DNA from 3 places in the Streptomyces sp. NPDC049627 genome. Region 2 is predicted to be linked to each of the others. Evidence: riboswitches for the same ligand, from Rfam matches in the RefSeq annotation. Region 2 holds a riboswitch; each other region holds the start of a gene.
The links. A riboswitch is a leader RNA that binds a small molecule or an ion and turns the genes downstream of it on or off. The one in region 2 is predicted to bind thiamine pyrophosphate.
Positions count from the first base shown of each region.

Region 1: linked by a shared signal. The riboswitch ahead of thiO (glycine oxidase ThiO) and the one ahead of thiC (phosphomethylpyrimidine synthase ThiC) in region 2 are both predicted to bind thiamine pyrophosphate.
Region 3: linked by a shared signal. The riboswitch ahead of ACIBU0_RS27075 (thiamine ABC transporter substrate binding subunit) and the one ahead of thiC (phosphomethylpyrimidine synthase ThiC) in region 2 are both predicted to bind thiamine pyrophosphate.

Region 1 covers NZ_JBITLW010000008.1:454,782-460,349, forward strand. The annotation lists gene metF (methylenetetrahydrofolate reductase [NAD(P)H]) at 1-3, opposite strand, end outside; gene thiE (thiamine phosphate synthase) at 252-917, opposite strand; gene ACIBU0_RS24150 (Rv2175c family DNA-binding protein) at 1,252-1,617, opposite strand; gene ACIBU0_RS24155 (NAD(P)/FAD-dependent oxidoreductase) at 1,695-2,924, opposite strand; gene ACIBU0_RS24160 (hypothetical protein) at 2,957-3,307, opposite strand; TPP riboswitch at 3,360-3,471, shown strand; gene thiO (glycine oxidase ThiO) at 3,469-4,635, shown strand; gene thiS (sulfur carrier protein ThiS) at 4,632-4,844, shown strand; gene ACIBU0_RS24175 (thiazole synthase) at 4,848-5,568, shown strand, end outside.
Region 2 covers NZ_JBITLW010000002.1:252,190-257,757, forward strand. The annotation lists gene ACIBU0_RS06105 (hypothetical protein) at 1-327, shown strand, start outside; gene thiC (phosphomethylpyrimidine synthase ThiC) at 483-2,267, opposite strand; TPP riboswitch at 2,260-2,449, opposite strand; gene ACIBU0_RS06115 (YibE/F family protein) at 2,632-4,341, shown strand; gene ACIBU0_RS06120 (SsgA family sporulation/cell division regulator) at 4,692-5,129, opposite strand; gene ACIBU0_RS06125 (IclR family transcriptional regulator) at 5,227-5,568, opposite strand, start outside.
Region 3 covers NZ_JBITLW010000010.1:150,230-155,797, reverse strand. The annotation lists gene rlmN (23S rRNA (adenine(2503)-C(2))-methyltransferase RlmN) at 1-866, shown strand, start outside; TPP riboswitch at 908-1,013, shown strand; gene ACIBU0_RS27075 (thiamine ABC transporter substrate binding subunit) at 1,093-2,178, shown strand; gene ACIBU0_RS27070 (ABC transporter permease) at 2,154-3,839, shown strand; gene ACIBU0_RS27065 (ABC transporter ATP-binding protein) at 3,861-4,895, shown strand; gene ACIBU0_RS27060 (LAETG motif-containing sortase-dependent surface protein) at 4,998-5,568, opposite strand, start outside.

The sequences.
Region 1 (5,568 bases), on a different contig from region 2:
CATACTCGCAGGTTAACCAGGGGTCCCCGGTCCCCCAACCGGGCGCCGGACATTTGCCCGATTTGTCGGCTTGTTGTCCAGTCCTTGGACAACAAGGGCCATAAATGGGCCCTCCGGGAAGCCGGGCGGGGTCCGAGCGTGTGGTTCGCGGCCGGGGTGACCACTGGCCGAGACACTGGCCGAGACGCGGTGGGACGAAACCCGAGACGCGGCCGGTCCCGCGTCCGCCCGTCCGGTGTCCGAAGTGCGCCCTACCCCGCCTGCCGCAGCCGCTTCGCGAACTCCGCCGCGGCGGCGCCCGGGTCGTCGGCCTCCGTGATCGCCCGTACGACCACGACACGGCGGGCACCCGCTTCCAGCACCTGGTCGAGGTTGGCCAGGTCGATGCCGCCGATGGCGAACCAGGGGCGGTCGGTGCCGAGGGCGGCGGTGTGGCGGACCAGGTCGAGGCCGGGGGCGTGGCGACCGGGCTTGGTGGGCGTGGGCCAGCAGGGGCCGGTGCAGAAGTAGTCCACGCCCTCCTGGACGGCGGCCGCGGTGGCCTCCGGCTCGGAGTGCGTGGAGCGGCCGATGAGGACGTCGTCGCCGAGAATCGCACGGGCGGCGGGGACCGGGAGGTCCCCCTGGCCCAGGTGCAGGACATCGGCGTCGGCGGCGTGGGCCACGTCGGCGCGGTCGTTGACCGCGAGGAGCTTGCCGTGCCGGGCGCAGGCCTCGGCGAAGACCTTCAGATGCTCCAGTTCCTCGGCCGCCTCCATGCCCTTGTCGCGCAGCTGCACGATGTCCACACCGCCGGCCAGGGCGGCGTCCAGGAACTCCGCCAGGTCGCCCTGCCGCTTGCGGGCATCGGTGCAGAGGTAGAGCCGGGCGTCGGCCAGCTGGGTTCGGGCGGTGGCTGCGGTGGCGGTGTCGGACATGGAGTGGCCCCTGGGGTCGGTCGGGTGGCGTCGGGTGCGGCGGGACGGTGCCGGACGAAGGCACCGTAGCCGGAGCCGGGTACGGGAGTACGGGCTGATGCTGAGCAGCCGGGCGCTGAGCAGTGACGCAGGTGCCGTGCAGCACGAGCCGGACCGCCCATGGCAGCTGCTGCCCGTCGGACGGCCGGGCCGGCACCGTACGACTGCGCCGCCTTGTCGATATGTCGATGGCGTACGGGCGGGGCCGGTCCTGCGGCGGCCGCAGACACTCGCGACTGCGGCCCCGCAGCGCCCCGGCCCGTACGCCGAACTGTGTTCGGATCCGGTGTTCAGATCAGACGGCGAGCGCCTGGGCGCGGCGCTTCACCTCCGTGCCGCGATTCTCGCTGAGGGCCTGCGCGGGCGTGCCGGGCAGGCTTTCGTCGGGGGTGAAGAGCCACTCCAGCATCTCTTCGTCGGTGAAGCCGTCGTCCCGCAGGAGCGTCAGGGTGCCGGACAGGCCCTTGACGACCTTGTCCCCGTCGATGAAGGCGGCGGGGACGTGCAGCGCGCGGTTCTCACCACGGCGTACGGCGATGAGCTGGCCCTCCTTGACCAGCTGCCGGACGCGGGTCACCTCGACGCCGAGCATTTCGGCGATGTCGGGGAGGGTGAGCCAGGCGGGGACGAGAGCATCGATCTTTGCGTCAATCTCGGTCACGCCAACAAGCCTGCCATCTGCCACTGACAGTCGGAAGTCAGGCCGGTCCACCCGGGCAGAGCCGTCGCCCCGACGCGCTACGCCACCGCTGCCTTCATCGGGCGTGCCGGGTCCGCCAGCAGCTCCTGGTTCATCGGCGTGCCCGCCTCGATCAGCCGCCGCCCCTGGGCCAGATCCCTCGGCCGGCCCACCGCCAGCAGGGCGACCAGGCGGCCGTCCTTCAGCCAGCAGACCGTCCAGGCAGGACCCGACGGGTCGCCGCGCCACAGAGTCGTGTCGGCGGCGGCATGGTGGCCGGCGTACTGGACGAAGCGGCCGAACTGCTCGGACCAGAAGTACGGCACGGGGTCGTAGACCGCCGGGGTCTCGCCGAGGATGTTGGCGGCGACCGTACGCGGCCCCTGGAGGGCGTTGTCCCAGTGGTGGACCAGCAGGCGCTCCCCATACCTTCCCGAAGGGAAGGAGGCGCAGTCGCCGACCGCGTAGACGTCCGGCACCGAGGTGCGCAGGTGGTCGTCGGCGACGACCTCGCCGTGCGTACCCAGCTCGACCCCCGACCCCGCCAGCCAGGCCGTGGCGGGCCGTGCCCCGATGCCGACCACGACGGCGCCCGCGGGCAGCCGGGAGCCGTCGTCGAGGATCACCGCGCCGGGCTCGACGCGCTCCACGCGCGCGTGGGTGCGCAGCACCGCCCCGCTGTCCTCGTACCAGGCGGCCATCGGCGCCGCCACCTCGGCGGGCAGCGCACCCGCGAGCGGCCGGTCGGCGGCCTCCACGACCGTCACCGCACAGCCCGCCTCGCGCGCGGCCGTGGCGAACTCCGCGCCGATCCAGCCCGCGCCGACGACCACGATGTCGTGCTGGCGGGCCAGCACCGGCCGCAGCCGCTCGGCGTCGTCCAGGGTGCGCAGCAGATGCACACCGGGCACGCCCTCCGCGCCCGGCAGCCGGATCGGTTCCGCGCCGGTGGCGAGCACGAGGGCGTCGTACGGGACGGGCCCGGCCTCGGTGTCCAGTTCGTGCTCGGCGGGGCGCACGCCCAGCACCTCGCGCCCCAGCCGGAGGTCGATGCCGAGCGCCTCGAAGTCGACGTCGAAGGCGGAGCCCTCGGCCTTGCCGAGCAGCACGGCCTTGGACAGGGGCGGTCGGTCGTACGGCTGGTGGGGCTCGGCGCCGATCAGTGTGACGGTGCCGGTGAAGCCCTGTTCCCGCAGGGCCACCGCCGTCTGCACGCCGGCCATGCCCGCGCCGGCGACGACCACGCGCCGCGCCTGTGACGTGCCCCGTTGCTGCGTCTGCTCGCTCACCTGATCACCATAGACAACTGACAAATCGTCAGTCAGGGGGCGTGCTCAGTGACCTGCTCCACAACACTGGTTCCGCTGCCTGTCTGCGACTCCCACTCCCAGGTCTCCTCCAGCCGCACGCGCCCGTCGGGAAGCTCGACCACCGTCGACACGCAGTGGCCCGACGACGTGGCGCCGTCCCGCTTGAGCTGCACGTACCGAAAGTCCAGCCGGTCGCCTTTCCGGGTCCCCACGAGATGTCCGCGTACGACGTCGCCACCCGCGTACTCGGCCCAGATCTCGCCCCCCTGCTCGTGGTACGTGAACCGGGTGCGCGTACCCACCTGACCTGGGGCTTGATCGGCAACAGGCGCGAGGACGAGACCGTCGAGCGAGCGGGCCACGGGCGGAGGCTCCCTTACTGAGACATACGGCAGCGGGCTAGGGTGGCCAACGTAAAGCACTCGCGGGAGCCCGGACGCACCGGGCTGAGAGGGAGGCTGGCGGCCTCCGACCGTACGAACCTGATCCGGGTCATGCCGGCGAAGGGAGGGGCTGGACGCCCATGTCGCGTACGCGAACGTCAGACGTCCTTGTCATCGGGGGCGGAATCATCGGCCTGGTCACGGCGTGGCGGGCCGCACAGCGCGGGTTCACGACGGCCGTCGTGGACCCCGAGCCGGGCGGTGGCGCCGCCCAGGTGGCGGCCGGGATGCTGGCCGCCGTCACGGAACTGCACTACGGCGAGCAGACCCTGCTGGGCCTGAATCTCGCCTCGGCCCGCCGTTATCCGGACTTCGCGGCAGAGCTCACCGACGCCACCGGCCATGACCTCGGCTACCGCCAGTGCGGCACGCTCGCCGTCGCACTGGACGCCGACGACCGCGCCCACCTGCGCGAACTGCATGCCCTGCAACGACAGTCCGGGCTGGACTCCGAGTGGCTGTCGGGGCGGGACTGCCGACGCCTGGAACCGATGCTCGCGCCGGGGGTGCGCGGCGGGCTGCGGGTGGACGGCGACCACCAGATCGATCCGCGGCGGCTGGCCGGGGCGCTGGTGGCCGCGTGCGAGCGGGCCGGCGTGGTCTTCCACCGGGCGTGGGCGGAGCGCTGCACCGTCGTACGGGAGCGGGCCGCTGGTGTCACCACGACGGACGGCACCGAGCTGGGCGCGGGCCAGGTGGTCCTCGCGGCCGGCAGCCTCAGCGGGCGGCTGCCCGGGCTTCCGGACGACGTCCTGCCGCCGGTCCGCCCCGTGAAGGGGCAGGTGCTGCGGCTGACCGTGCCGAAGCGGTACGCGCCGTTCCTGAGCCGGACCGTGCGGGCCGTGGTGCGCGGCAGCCAGGTGTATCTGGTGCCGCGCGAGAGCGGGGAGCTGGTCGTCGGGGCGACGAGCGAGGAGCTGGGCTGGGACACGACGGTGACCGCGGGCGGGGTGTACGAGCTGCTGCGCGACGCCCACGAGTTGGTGCCCGGCATCACGGAACTGCCGCTCACCGAGACGCGTGCCGGCCTGCGCCCGGGCTCCCCGGACAACGCGCCGCTGCTCGGCCCGACCGAGCTGGAGGGGCTGTTGCTGGCCACCGGGCACTACCGCAACGGCGTGCTGCTGACGCCGGTCACCGGAGACGCCATGGCGCACGTCCTGACCACCGGTGAACTCCCCGAGGAGGCCCGGCCGTTCACGCCGAGGCGATTCAGCGCCGCCGCACTCACGGAGCAGCCCGCATGAGCATCCCGGTCACCATCTCGGTCAACGGCGAGCGTCGGCAGATCGAGCCGGGCACGGCTCTGGACACGCTCGTGAAGTCCCTCACCGCGGCGCCCTCCGGAGTGGCCGCCGCCCTCAACGAAACCGTCGTCCCGCGCGCGCAGTGGCCGTCGACGTCCCTCTCCGAAGGGGATCGCGTCGAGGTCCTCACCGCCGTCCAAGGAGGCTGAACCATGGCCGACGATCCCTTTGTCATCGGCGGTACGTCCTTCACGTCCCGCCTGATCATGGGCACGGGCGGGGCGCCCAGCCTGGAGGTGCTGGAGCGGGCGCTGGTGGCGTCCGGGACGGAACTGACGACGGTCGCGATGCGGCGGGTGAATCCGTCCGTGCACGGGTCCGTCCTGTCCGTGCTGGAGAAGCTCGGCATCCGGGTGCTGCCCAACACGGCCGGGTGCTTCACGGCGGGTGAGGCGGTGCTGACGGCCCGCCTCGCGCGCGAGGCGCTCGGTACGGATCTGGTGAAGCTGGAGGTCATCGCCGACGAGCGGACGCTGCTGCCGGATCCGATCGAGCTGCTGGATGCGGCGGAGACGCTGGTGGACGACGGGTTCACGGTGCTGCCGTACACCAATGACGACCCGGTGCTGGCGCGGAAGCTGGAGGACGTCGGGTGTGCGGCGATCATGCCGCTCGGCTCCCCCATCGGGTCGGGGCTCGGCATCCGCAATCCGCACAACTTCCAGCTGATCGTGGAGCACGCGCGCGTGCCGGTGATCCTGGACGCGGGGGCCGGTACGGCGTCCGACGCGGCGCTCGCGATGGAGCTGGGGTGCGCGGGTGTGATGCTCGCCTCGGCGGTGACGCGGGCACAGGAGCCGGTGCTGATGGCCGACGCGATGCGGCACGCGGTGGAGGCGGGGCGGTTGGCGTACCGGGCGGGGCGGATTCCTC
Region 2 (5,568 bases):
GCACTGCGCAACCGGCCCGCGTTCGACGCCGGACCGTACGGCGAACTGAGCGAGGAGGTCGCCCGGGCCAGGGAAGCCTGGCGCGAGGCCCTGCTGGAGCGCGGCATCGTGCCCTTCCTGCGCGAGGCACTCACCGACCCCGGCACGGCATCGGCAATGCACCGCACGCCACCGTCGACGCCGGCCGGCCGCATCCCGAGCCTCGGCTACGACCGCCCGGGTTTCAGCAGCCCGGACGACGGAGCCTCCTCGGGCTCGCGACCGAGCTTCAGCAGCCCGGACTACACGAGCCCGGACTTCGGAGGGCCGGAACACCAGCCGGAGTAGCTCCTCGGCTTGCGCCCCCGCCGTAGGAGAGCCCCCTCTCGGGGAACCCTCCTTCTCGACGGAGCCCCGAGGGACCTCCTCGGGGAGGCGCAAGCCGAAGATCTCGGCAGCACGCCCGGCACCGGGGCATGGCGCCCTGGGTCAGGACGTCGACGTCAGTCCGCGATCGGCAGGTACACCCGGTTGCCCGCCGCCGCGAACTCCTTCGACTTCTGAGCCATGCCCTCCTCGATCTCCTCCTGGGACCCGCCGTGTTGGCGGCGGATGTCCTGGGAGATCTTCATCGAGCAGAACTTCGGCCCGCACATCGAGCAGAAGTGAGCCGTCTTGGCGGGCTCCGCCGGCAGCGTCTCGTCGTGGAACTCCCGTGCCGTGTCCGGGTCGAGGGCGAGGTTGAACTGGTCCTCCCACCGGAACTCGAAACGGGCGTCGGACAGCGCGTCGTCCCACTCCTGCGCCCCGGGGTGCCCCTTGGCGAGGTCGGCCGCGTGGGCGGCGATCTTGTACGTGATGACGCCGGTCTTGACGTCGTCCCGGTTGGGCAGGCCCAGGTGCTCCTTGGGGGTGACGTAGCAGAGCATCGCCGTGCCCCACCAGGCGATCATCGCGGCGCCGATGCCGGAGGTGATGTGGTCGTACGCCGGTGCGACGTCCGTGGTCAGCGGGCCGAGCGTATAGAACGGAGCTTCATCGCAGATCTCCTGCTGAAGGTCGATGTTCTCCTTGATCTTGTGCATCGGGACATGTCCCGGGCCCTCGATCATGGTCTGTACGTTGAAACGCTTGGCGATCGTGTTGAGTTCCCCGAGCGTCCTCAACTCCGCGAACTGCGCCTCGTCGTTGGCGTCCGCGATCGAGCCGGGCCTGAGGCCGTCGCCCAGCGAGTACGTGACGTCGTACGCGGCGAGGATCTCGCAGAGTTCCTCGAAGTTCTCGTACAGGAACGACTCCTTGTGGTGCGCCAGGCACCACGCCGCCATGATCGAGCCGCCGCGCGAGACGATGCCGGTCTTGCGGTTGGCGGTGAGCGGGACGTACGGCAGGCGCACGCCGGCGTGAACCGTCATGTAGTCCACGCCCTGCTCGGCCTGTTCGATGACCGTGTCCTTGTAGATCTCCCAGGTCAGCTCCTCGGCGCGGCCGTCGACCTTCTCCAGCGCCTGATAGAGCGGCACCGTGCCGATGGGCACGGGGGAGTTGCGCAGCACCCACTCGCGGGTGGTGTGGATGTTGCGGCCGGTCGACAGGTCCATGACCGTGTCGGCGCCCCAGCGGGTCGCCCAGGTCATCTTCTCGACCTCTTCCTCGATGGAGGAGGTGACCGCGGAGTTGCCGATGTTGGCGTTGACCTTCACCAGGAACCGCTTGCCGATGATCATCGGCTCGATCTCCGGGTGGTTGACGTTCGCGGGAAGCACCGCACGGCCTGCGGCGATCTCCTCACGCACCACCTCAGGAGAAACGTTCTCGCGGAGGGCCACGAACTCCATCTCCGGCGTGATCTCGCCCCGGCGTGCGTAGGCGAGCTGCGTGACCGCCTTGTCGTCACGGCTGCGACGGGGCTGCCGCGGCCGTCCGGGGAAGACCGCGTCGAGGTTGCGCAGGCCGCCGCGTGGCGAGGTGTGCTTGATCCCGTCATCCTCGGGACGGACGGGACGACCCGCGTACTCCTCGGTGTCGCCGCGGGCGATGATCCAGTTCTCCCGTAGCGGAGGCAGTCCCCTGCGGACGTCGGTATCGGCGAGTGGATCGGTGTACGGGCCCGACGTGTCGTACAGCGTGACCGACTGCCCGTTGGTGAGATGCACCTGGCGGACCGGCACCCGCAGATCGGGGCGGGAGCCCTCGATGTACGCCTTGTGCCAGCCGATGGACTTCCCGGCCTCCTGGGACTTGTCGTCCTGGACGGAGGCAGGCGTGCGTGCGTCCTTGTTGGTCATGAGACCTACTCCCTACGCCGGCATTACCCGGTAACAGGTTCGGCGGTCGACGCAGCGGTTTCCGTCTGCCGACGTTTCGTGTGAAACATCACTCGCGATGGGTGATGTTTCATGTGAAACATCGCTGGGACGGAGGTCAGCGCCCTCTCAGCCCGGTGCTCCGAGCTCCCGCGTGTACAAAGGTGGCACCACGCTAGCGTCAATTCGGGCGCGGTGAACAGGGGGCCCCCGTCGTTCTTGCGATGATCGGTCGGTGACCACACCGCATGAACCTCCGTACCCACCGCCCGAGCGGCCCCGCGGCTCCGGGCCCGGAAACGGCCCCGGGCGCGGCAACGGCCGTGCAGACGGCCGGGGTTCAGGGATGCCCGGAGCAAGATACGACGGCGGATACGGCCGTGGCTCCGACGGTGGCGGTCACGACGAGCACTCGGCTGGATCCGGCGGCTGGCACGAGCACGGTCCCAGGACCGAAGGGATGCAGGAGCACGGCAGCGAGGCCGGCGGCGGGCACCGGCACGGCTTCGGTTCCGGCGGGCCGTACGGTCACCGTCCCGGTTCCGGCGGCCTGCACGATCATGGTCCCGGCTCCGGCGGCTCAGCGGAGCAGGGGTCCGGCCCGGATGACGGACACGGGCATGATTTCGGTGGTGGCCATGGGCACGATTCCCATGGCGGCCATGGGCACGGTCCCGGATCCGGCGGTTCGCGCGGCGGCGGAGCCGGTGGCGGCGGGCACGGACACTCCCACAGTCACGCCCACGGTCCCGCGGCGCCCGTCTCCCAGCACCTGCGCAAGGTCATCGCGGCGATCCTGATTCCGTTCGCCGCGGCGGTGGTGGTGGGGCTCGCGGTGCTGTGGCCGGGTGGGGCCCCGCCGCACGAGCGCACGGGGGTCGGCTTCGACCGGCAGACGCAGCAGGCCACGGTCACCAAGGTGGTCGAGGTGAGCTGTAAGGCCGCCGGGGCCTCGGGAGTGCCTCCGACCGGTGACACCTCCACCGCCGAGGGCTCCTCAGCCGTGCAGCAGGAGAAGGGCACCTGCAAGAAGGCGACGATCCGCGTCGACACGGGCAAGGACAAGGGCCGTACGTTCACGGAGATCGTGCAGCCCGACCAGTCACGGCAGTTGCACGAGGGCCAGGAGGTCGTGGTCGCCTACGAGCCCTCGGCGCCCAAGGACCTGCAGTACTCGGTCACCGATGTGAACCGCCGAGTGCCGTTGGCCGTGCTCGCCGGCATCTTCGCACTCGCCGTCGTGGTCGTCGGGCGGATGCGAGGCGTCATGGCGCTGATCTCGCTGGCCATCAGCTTCCTGGTGCTCAACTTCTTCATTCTGCCCGCGATCCTGCAGGGCTCGAACCCGCTCGTCGTGGCAGTGGTGGGATCGAGCGCGATCATGCTCATCGCCCTTTATCTGTGCCACGGCCTCTCGGCCCGCACATCGGTGGCGGTGCTCGGCACGCTGATCTCACTGCTGCTGATCGGCATTCTCGGCTCGGTGTTCATCGACTGGGCCGCGCTCACCGGCAACACCGATGACAACACCGGCCTGATCCACGGGCTGTACCCGGCCATCGACATGAGCGGTCTGCTGCTCGCCGGCATCATTATCGGCTCGCTCGGTGTCCTCGACGACGTGACCGTCACGCAGACGTCCGCGGTCTGGGAGCTGCACGAGGCCAATCCGACGATGGGCTGGCGTGGGCTGTACCGCGCGGGCATCCGGATCGGCCGCGACCACATCGCGTCCGTCGTCAACACCCTCGTCCTCGCCTACGCGGGCGCCGCGCTGCCGTTGCTGCTGCTCTTCTCGATCGCGCAGAGCGGGGTCGGCACGGTCGCCAACAGTGAGCTGGTGGCGGAGGAGATCGTGCGCACGCTGGTGGGTTCCATCGGCCTGGTCGCCTCGGTGCCGGTCACCACGGCTCTCGCGGCCCTGGTGGTCGCGGCCGACCGGCCGGAGAAGGGGACGGGGCCGGCGGGTACTCAGCCGGCCATGGCGGGCGCACAGCCGCCCACTGGGCAGCCGGGTCCGGGGCGCGGCGGGCGGGGACGACGGCGGAAGCGGTGACGGCGCGCCGGGGCGAGCCCGGCGTCGTCGAGGCGGCACGGTCGACGGGCCCGGCGAGATCGCTATGGCGCTGCGCGTCAGTACGGCCGCGGGGAATCGGTGCGTGAGACGGCCGCGGTGGAAGCGGTGACGGATACGGCCGCCGGGAAGCAGCGACGGGTACGGCCGCGGCGGAAGCAGTGACAGGTACGGCCGCGGCGGAAGCAGTGCGGACACGGCTGCCGATATCGGGCACCCGTCCCTGCCGCTCCGGCGGAGCCCCGAGTACGCCCCGCGCAGAAGAAGCGTTCCCGCGCGCCCCCACAGCGCCCGGCGAAGCGTTACGCCACCCCCCGCGCTGCCGTAACGCCTCAGCCCGCGCTCTGCTCCTCCGCCAGGATGCGGTCCAGGGCTTCGTCGAGGTGGGCGTCGAAGTCGGCGAGCGCTCCCTCCTGCCCGAGCGGTACCAGCTTGTCGGTGCGGTCGAGGAAGGCCACGAGCGGCGCCACCGAGGACCGGAACAGCGCTTGGTCGGCACCCACCTGAAGCCGGATCAGGACATCACCCAGTGTCTCGGAGCCGGCCGGCGAGACCCGTACGTCACCCTCGCCGCACGGCCGGCCCACCCCGTCGACCAGGAGCTCACGGCCGAAGGCCCAGGTCACCGGGGCATCGCCGGGCAGATGGAAGGTCAGCCGTACGGCATAGGGATCACAGGTCTCGTAGCACAGCTCCACCGGGATGCGGAAGGACAGCTCCTCGGAGACGAGAAAGCTCATCATGACCTCTGCCTGTACGGACTCGCGCATCGCTTACCCCGTCGGTTGCCTTCGACTGGCCGGGAACGGACCCCGACACTGGTGGAATCTTGCTGAACGTACACGAGAGATCACAAGGAGTGAGTTTTCAGATACTGATAGAGATCGCCAGTGACCCCAGGAGTCGCCCGATTTCGTCCTGCAGCTGCCGCGCCGCAGTCAGCAGCCGGTCGGCCTGATGGACGGGCAGCGAAATGGCCATCGTCGCGGCCGTGGTGCCCACCGTGATCGGGATCGCGGCGCACACGGTGCCCAGCGCGTACTCCTGGCGCTCGGTCACGGGCTCCATCCGGCGGGTCCGTTCGAGGCGTTGTAGCAGCGTGCGGCTGTCGCGCACGGTGTACGGGGTGATGGACTGCACGGGATGGCGGGCGAGGTGATCCCGGCGGGCGTCCTCGTCCAGTTGGGACAGCAGACACTGGCCGATGGC
Region 3 (5,568 bases), on a different contig from region 2:
TCATGACCGTCGTACGGCATCTGTCGACCGACCAGGGCGACACGCGCAAGACGCTGTGGCGGCTGTTCGACGGGACGCTCGTCGAGTCGGTGCTGATGCGGTACCCGGACCGGGTGACCATGTGCATCAGCTCGCAGGCGGGGTGCGGGATGAACTGCCCGTTCTGCGCCACGGGGCAGGCGGGGCTGGACCGGAATCTGTCGACCGCCGAGATCGTCCATCAGATCGTGGACGGGATGCGGGCGCTGCGCGACGGCGAGGTCCCGGGCGGGGCGGCGCGGCTCTCCAACATCGTCTTCATGGGCATGGGCGAGCCGCTCGCCAACTACAACCGGGTCGTGGGGGCCATCCGGCGCCTCACCGATCCCGAGCCCGACGGGCTGGGGCTGTCGCAGCGCGGGATCACCGTCTCGACCGTCGGTCTCGTCCCGGCCATCCACCGGTTCGCCGACGAGGGCTTCAAGTGCCGGCTCGCGATCTCGCTGCACGCGCCCGACGACGAGCTGCGCGACACCCTCGTCCCCGTGAACACGCGGTGGAAGGTGCGCGAGGTGCTCGACGCCGGGTTCGAGTACGTCGAGAAGAGCGGCCGTCGGCTGTCCATCGAGTACGCCCTCATCCGGGACATCAACGACCAGGCCTGGCGCGGTGACCGGCTCGGGCGGCTGCTCAAGGGCAAGCCCGTGCACGTGAACCTGATTCCGCTGAACCCGACGCCCGGCTCGAAGTGGACCGCCTCCCGGCCCGAGGACGAGAAGGCGTTCGTCGAGGCCATCGCCGCGCATGGTGTACCGGTGACGATCCGGGACACCCGTGGCCAGGAGATCGACGGGGCCTGCGGTCAGCTCGCCGCCACCGAGCGGTAATCTGAGCGCGTACCACCACGTACATCCGTACGAACATCTGCATATTCCGACAGGGGAGCGCCACAGCGCTGAGAGTGCGGCACCGGCCGCAGACCCTCTGAACCTCGCCCAGGTCATTCTGGGTAGGAAGTTCGGTCATCACTCAAGCTGTTGCGCCCTGCCCAGGAGCCGAAAGGACTCGTGGGCAGGGCCGCGTCTCTTCCTGGTCCACCCCAGGAGGAATTTCGTGAGCACCACCAAGAAGTTCGCGGCCGTGGCCGTCGGGCTGGGCCTCGTCACGCTGTCCGCGTGCGGTTCGTCCGACTCGGGCAGCGACACCGGCGAGTCCAAGAGCAAGAACATCACGCTCGTCAGCCATGACTCATGGGCCGTCTCCAAGGGCGTCCTCGCCGCCTTCGAGAAGCAGTCCGGCTACCAGGTCAAGGTCCTGCCGAACGGCGACGCCGGGCAGGCCGTCAACAAGGCGATCCTGACCAAGGACAACCCGCAGGGCGACGTCTTCTTCGGCGTCGACAACACCCTGCTCTCGCGGGCCCTCGACAACGACCTGTTCCAGTCGTACGAGGCGAAGGGCGCCGACAGCATCAAGCCCGAGTACCTCGCCGACAAGGACGAGCACCGGGTCACGCCCATCGACACCGGCGACATCTGCGTCAACTACGACAAGGCGTACTTCAGCGAGCACAAGCTGACCCCGCCCGCCTCCTTCGACGACCTGATCAAGCCCGAGTACAAGAACCTCCTGGTCACCGAGAACGCCTCCACCTCCTCTCCCGGCCTCGGCTTCCTGCTCGGCACCGCCGCGAAGTACGGCGATGGGGGCTGGCAGGGCTACTGGAAGAAGCTGAAGGCCAACGGCGTCAAGGTCGTCGACGGCTGGGAGCAGGCCTACAACGACGAGTTCTCCGGTTCCGCCGGCGGCAAGAAGGCCAAGGCCGACCGGCCGCTCGTCGTGTCGTACGCCTCCTCACCGCCCGCCGAGGTGATCTACGGCGACCCGAAGCCGGCCACCGCGCCCACCGGCGTCGCGACCGGCACCTGCTTCCGCCAGGTCGAGTACGCGGGTCTGCTGAGCAACGCCAGGAACGCCGAGGGCGGCAAGGCGCTCATCGACTTCCTGCTGACGAAGACCTTCCAGGAGGACATGCCGCTCAACATGTTCGTCTACCCCGTGGTCGAGGGCGCCCAGGTGCCCGAGGAGTTCACCGAGTACGGCCCGCAGGCCGAGGACCCCGAGACCATGGACCCGGCGAAGATCGCCGACAACCGTGACGACTGGGTCAAGTCGTGGACGTCGCTCGTACTGAAGTAGAGCCGCGCAAGGCCCGTACGAGGGCCTTCAAGGCCGGCACGGCGGTGCGGCTCGGCCTCATCGCCGTGCCCGTCGCGTTCTTCGCGGTCTTCTTCGCCTACCCCGTCTCCGCGATCGTCGCGCGCGGTCTGAAGGTCGACGGCGCCTGGCAGTTCGGGCGCCTCACCGAGGTGCTCGGACAGTCCGACATCCGGCACGTCCTGTGGTTCACCACCTGGCAGGCGCTCGCCTCGACCGCGCTGACCCTGCTGATCGCGCTGCCGGGCGCCTATGTCTTCGCCCGCTTCGACTTCCCCGGCAAACAGGTCCTGCGGGCCGTGGTGACCGTCCCCTTCGTGCTGCCGACGGTCGTCGTCGGGACGGCGTTCCTCGCGCTCGTGGGCCGCGGCGGGCTCCTCGACGAGCTGTGGGGCGTACGGCTCGACACCACCGTGTGGGCGATCCTCCTCGCGCACGTCTTCTTCAACTACGCCGTCGTCGTGCGCACGGTCGGCGGGCTCTGGTCCCAGCTCGACCCGCGGCAGGAGGAAGCCGCGCGGATGCTCGGGGCGTCGCCGCTGAAGGCCTGGCGCCAGGTCACCCTTCCGGCCCTCGGGCCCGCCGTGGCCGCCGCCGCGCTCATGGTCTTCCTGTTCACCTTCACCTCCTTCGGCGTCGTCCAGATCCTCGGCGGGCCGACCTTCTCGACTCTCGAAGTGGAGATCTACCGCCAGACCTCCGAGATCTTCGACCTGTCCACGGCCGCCGTCCTGACGATCATCCAGTTCGTGGCCGTCGGCGCGATCCTCGCCGTGCACGCCTGGACGGTACGGCGGCGGGAGAGCGCCCTGCGCCTGGTGGACGCGTCCGTGACCGCGCGTCGGCCGCGCGGGGCGGGGCAGTGGGCGTTGCTGGCCGGTGTCCTGGCCGTCATCGTCGTACTCCTGCTGCTGCCGCTGGCCGTGCTGGTGCAGCGGTCGCTGGACGCGCCGGACCTCGGCTACTACCGGGCGCTGACGAGCGCCGACGGCGGGGTCTTCCTCGTGCCGCCGATCGAGGCGATCGGCAATTCGCTCCAGTACGCCGTCGTCGCCACCCTCATCGCCGTGCTGATCGGCGGTCTCGCGGCGGCCGCGCTGACCCGGCGGGACGCGGGCCGGTTCGTACGGGGCTTCGACGCGCTGCTGATGCTGCCGCTCGGGGTGTCGGCGGTGACGGTCGGTTTCGGGTTCCTGATCGCGCTGGACGAGCCGCCCCTCGACCTCCGCAGCACGTGGATCCTCGTGCCGCTGGCCCAGGCGCTGGTCGGGGTGCCCTTCGTCGTACGGACCATGCTGCCGGTGCTGCGGGCCGTGGACCAGCGGCTGCGGGAGGCGGCGGCGGTGCTGGGGGCGTCGCCGTGGCGGGTCTGGCGGGAGGTGGATCTGCCGATGGTGCGGCGGGCGCTGCTGATCGCTGCCGGGTTCGCGTTCGCGGTGTCGCTGGGGGAGTTCGGGGCGACCGTGTTCATCGCGCGGCCGGACAATCCGACGCTGCCGGTCGCCGTGGCCCGGCTGCTGGGGCGGGCAGGCGAGCTCAACTACGGCCAGGCGATGGCCCTTTCGACGGTACTGATGGTGGTGTGCGCGGTGGCGCTGCTGGTGCTGGAGCGGCTTCGTACGGATCGGACGGGGGAGTTCTAGATGGTGCCGAGTATGCCGAGTATGTCGAGTGTCCAGAGTTTGCTGAGTCTTGAGCGCGCGACCGTACGGTTCGGCGGGCGGGCCGTGCTGGACGGCGTCGATCTCGATGTCGCCGAGCACGAGATCGTGTGCGTGCTCGGACCGAGCGGCAGCGGCAAGTCGACGTTGCTGCGGGCGGTGGCCGGGCTGCAACCCCTCGACGGCGGGCGGGTGGTGCTCGACGGACGGGACCAGACGGCCGTACCCGCACACAAGCGTGGGGTCGGGCTGATGTTCCAGGACCACCAGCTGTTCCCGCAGCGGGACGTCGGCGGCAATGTGGCCTTCGGGACGCGGATGCACGGTGCCTCGAAGGATGAACAGCACGAGCGCGTACGGGAGTTGCTCGACCTGGTCGGGCTGCCGGGGGCCGCACGTCGTGCCGTCGCCTCCCTGTCCGGCGGGGAGCAGCAGCGGGTGGCGCTGGCCCGTGCGCTCGCGCCCCGGCCGCGGCTGCTGATGCTGGACGAGCCGCTGGGGCAACTCGACCGCTCGCTGCGGGAGCGGCTCGTGGTCGAACTCCGGGAGCTGTTCGGGCAGTTGGGTACGACCGTGCTGGCCGTGACGCACGACCAGGGGGAGGCCTTCGCGCTGGCCGACCGGGTCGTGGTGATGCGGGACGGGCGGATCGCGCAGACGGGGACGCCGCTGCAGGTGTGGCAGCGGCCGGCGGACGCGTTCGTGGCGCGCTTCCTCGGGTTCGACAACGTGGTCGAGGGCACGGTCGTGGGGGAGGCCGCGGACACGCCCTGGGGCAAGCTGCCGGTCGGCGAGGCTGCGGCGCAGGGCACGCGGACGCTGCTCGTACGGCCGGCCGGGGTGCGGCTCGTGGCCGCCGACGCGGGACTGCGGTGCACGGTCGCGGCGCGGACGTTCAAGGGCACCCACGTCGCCGTGCACCTCCAGCCGGAGGACGCGCCCCGTTTGGAGGCGGCGTGCGCGCTGCGGGATGCGCCTGGGGTCGGGGACGTGGTCGGGGTGGAGTTCGACGCTGCTGAGGTTGTCGTGCTCGGTTGATCGGCCGGTCGTGGGGTGAGCGGGGTTGCGTCGGCCGGACATGCCACGGCCCGCCCCCCGGAGAACGGGGACGGGCCGCGGCGGTGTTGCTGTGCGGGTGTGTCAGCTGTCGCTGCTCGCCCCGCGTCGGCGCAGGCCGAAGAAGACCGCGCCGCCGCCGATCGCGACCAGGGCGACCGCGATGCCGGCGATCAGGCCGGTGTTGGAGCTGGCACCGGTCTCGGCGAGGTTGGAGTCACCGGCGGCCGGGGACGGAGCGTTGCTCTCGGTGTCCGCAGGAGGGGTGCTCTCGCTCTCCGACGGCGTCGGGGTCGGCGTGCCGGTCTCCTCGGCCGGGGTCGAGGCGGAGTCCGACGGGGTCGGGACCGGAGCCGGCGGCTCCTCCTCTTCCTTCTTGCAGGCCGTGGACGGCGTCGTCAGGTTCGGCTTGATGTCCTCGTCGACATAGCCGGCGGCCTTGATGTGGACGCGGTACTCCGCGTCCGGCTTCCAGTTCTCGTCGAAGGTGATGGTGACACCCTCGCGTGAACCCTTGACCACCTGCTCGCCGACCTTCTTCAGGTCGGCGCCGTTGTTCTGCAGGAAGACGGTGACGGTCGCCGGGACACCGCTGGGGTCCACGTCGGTGACGGTGATGACGCCCTTGTCGCCGTCGCACTTGGCTTCGGCGGAG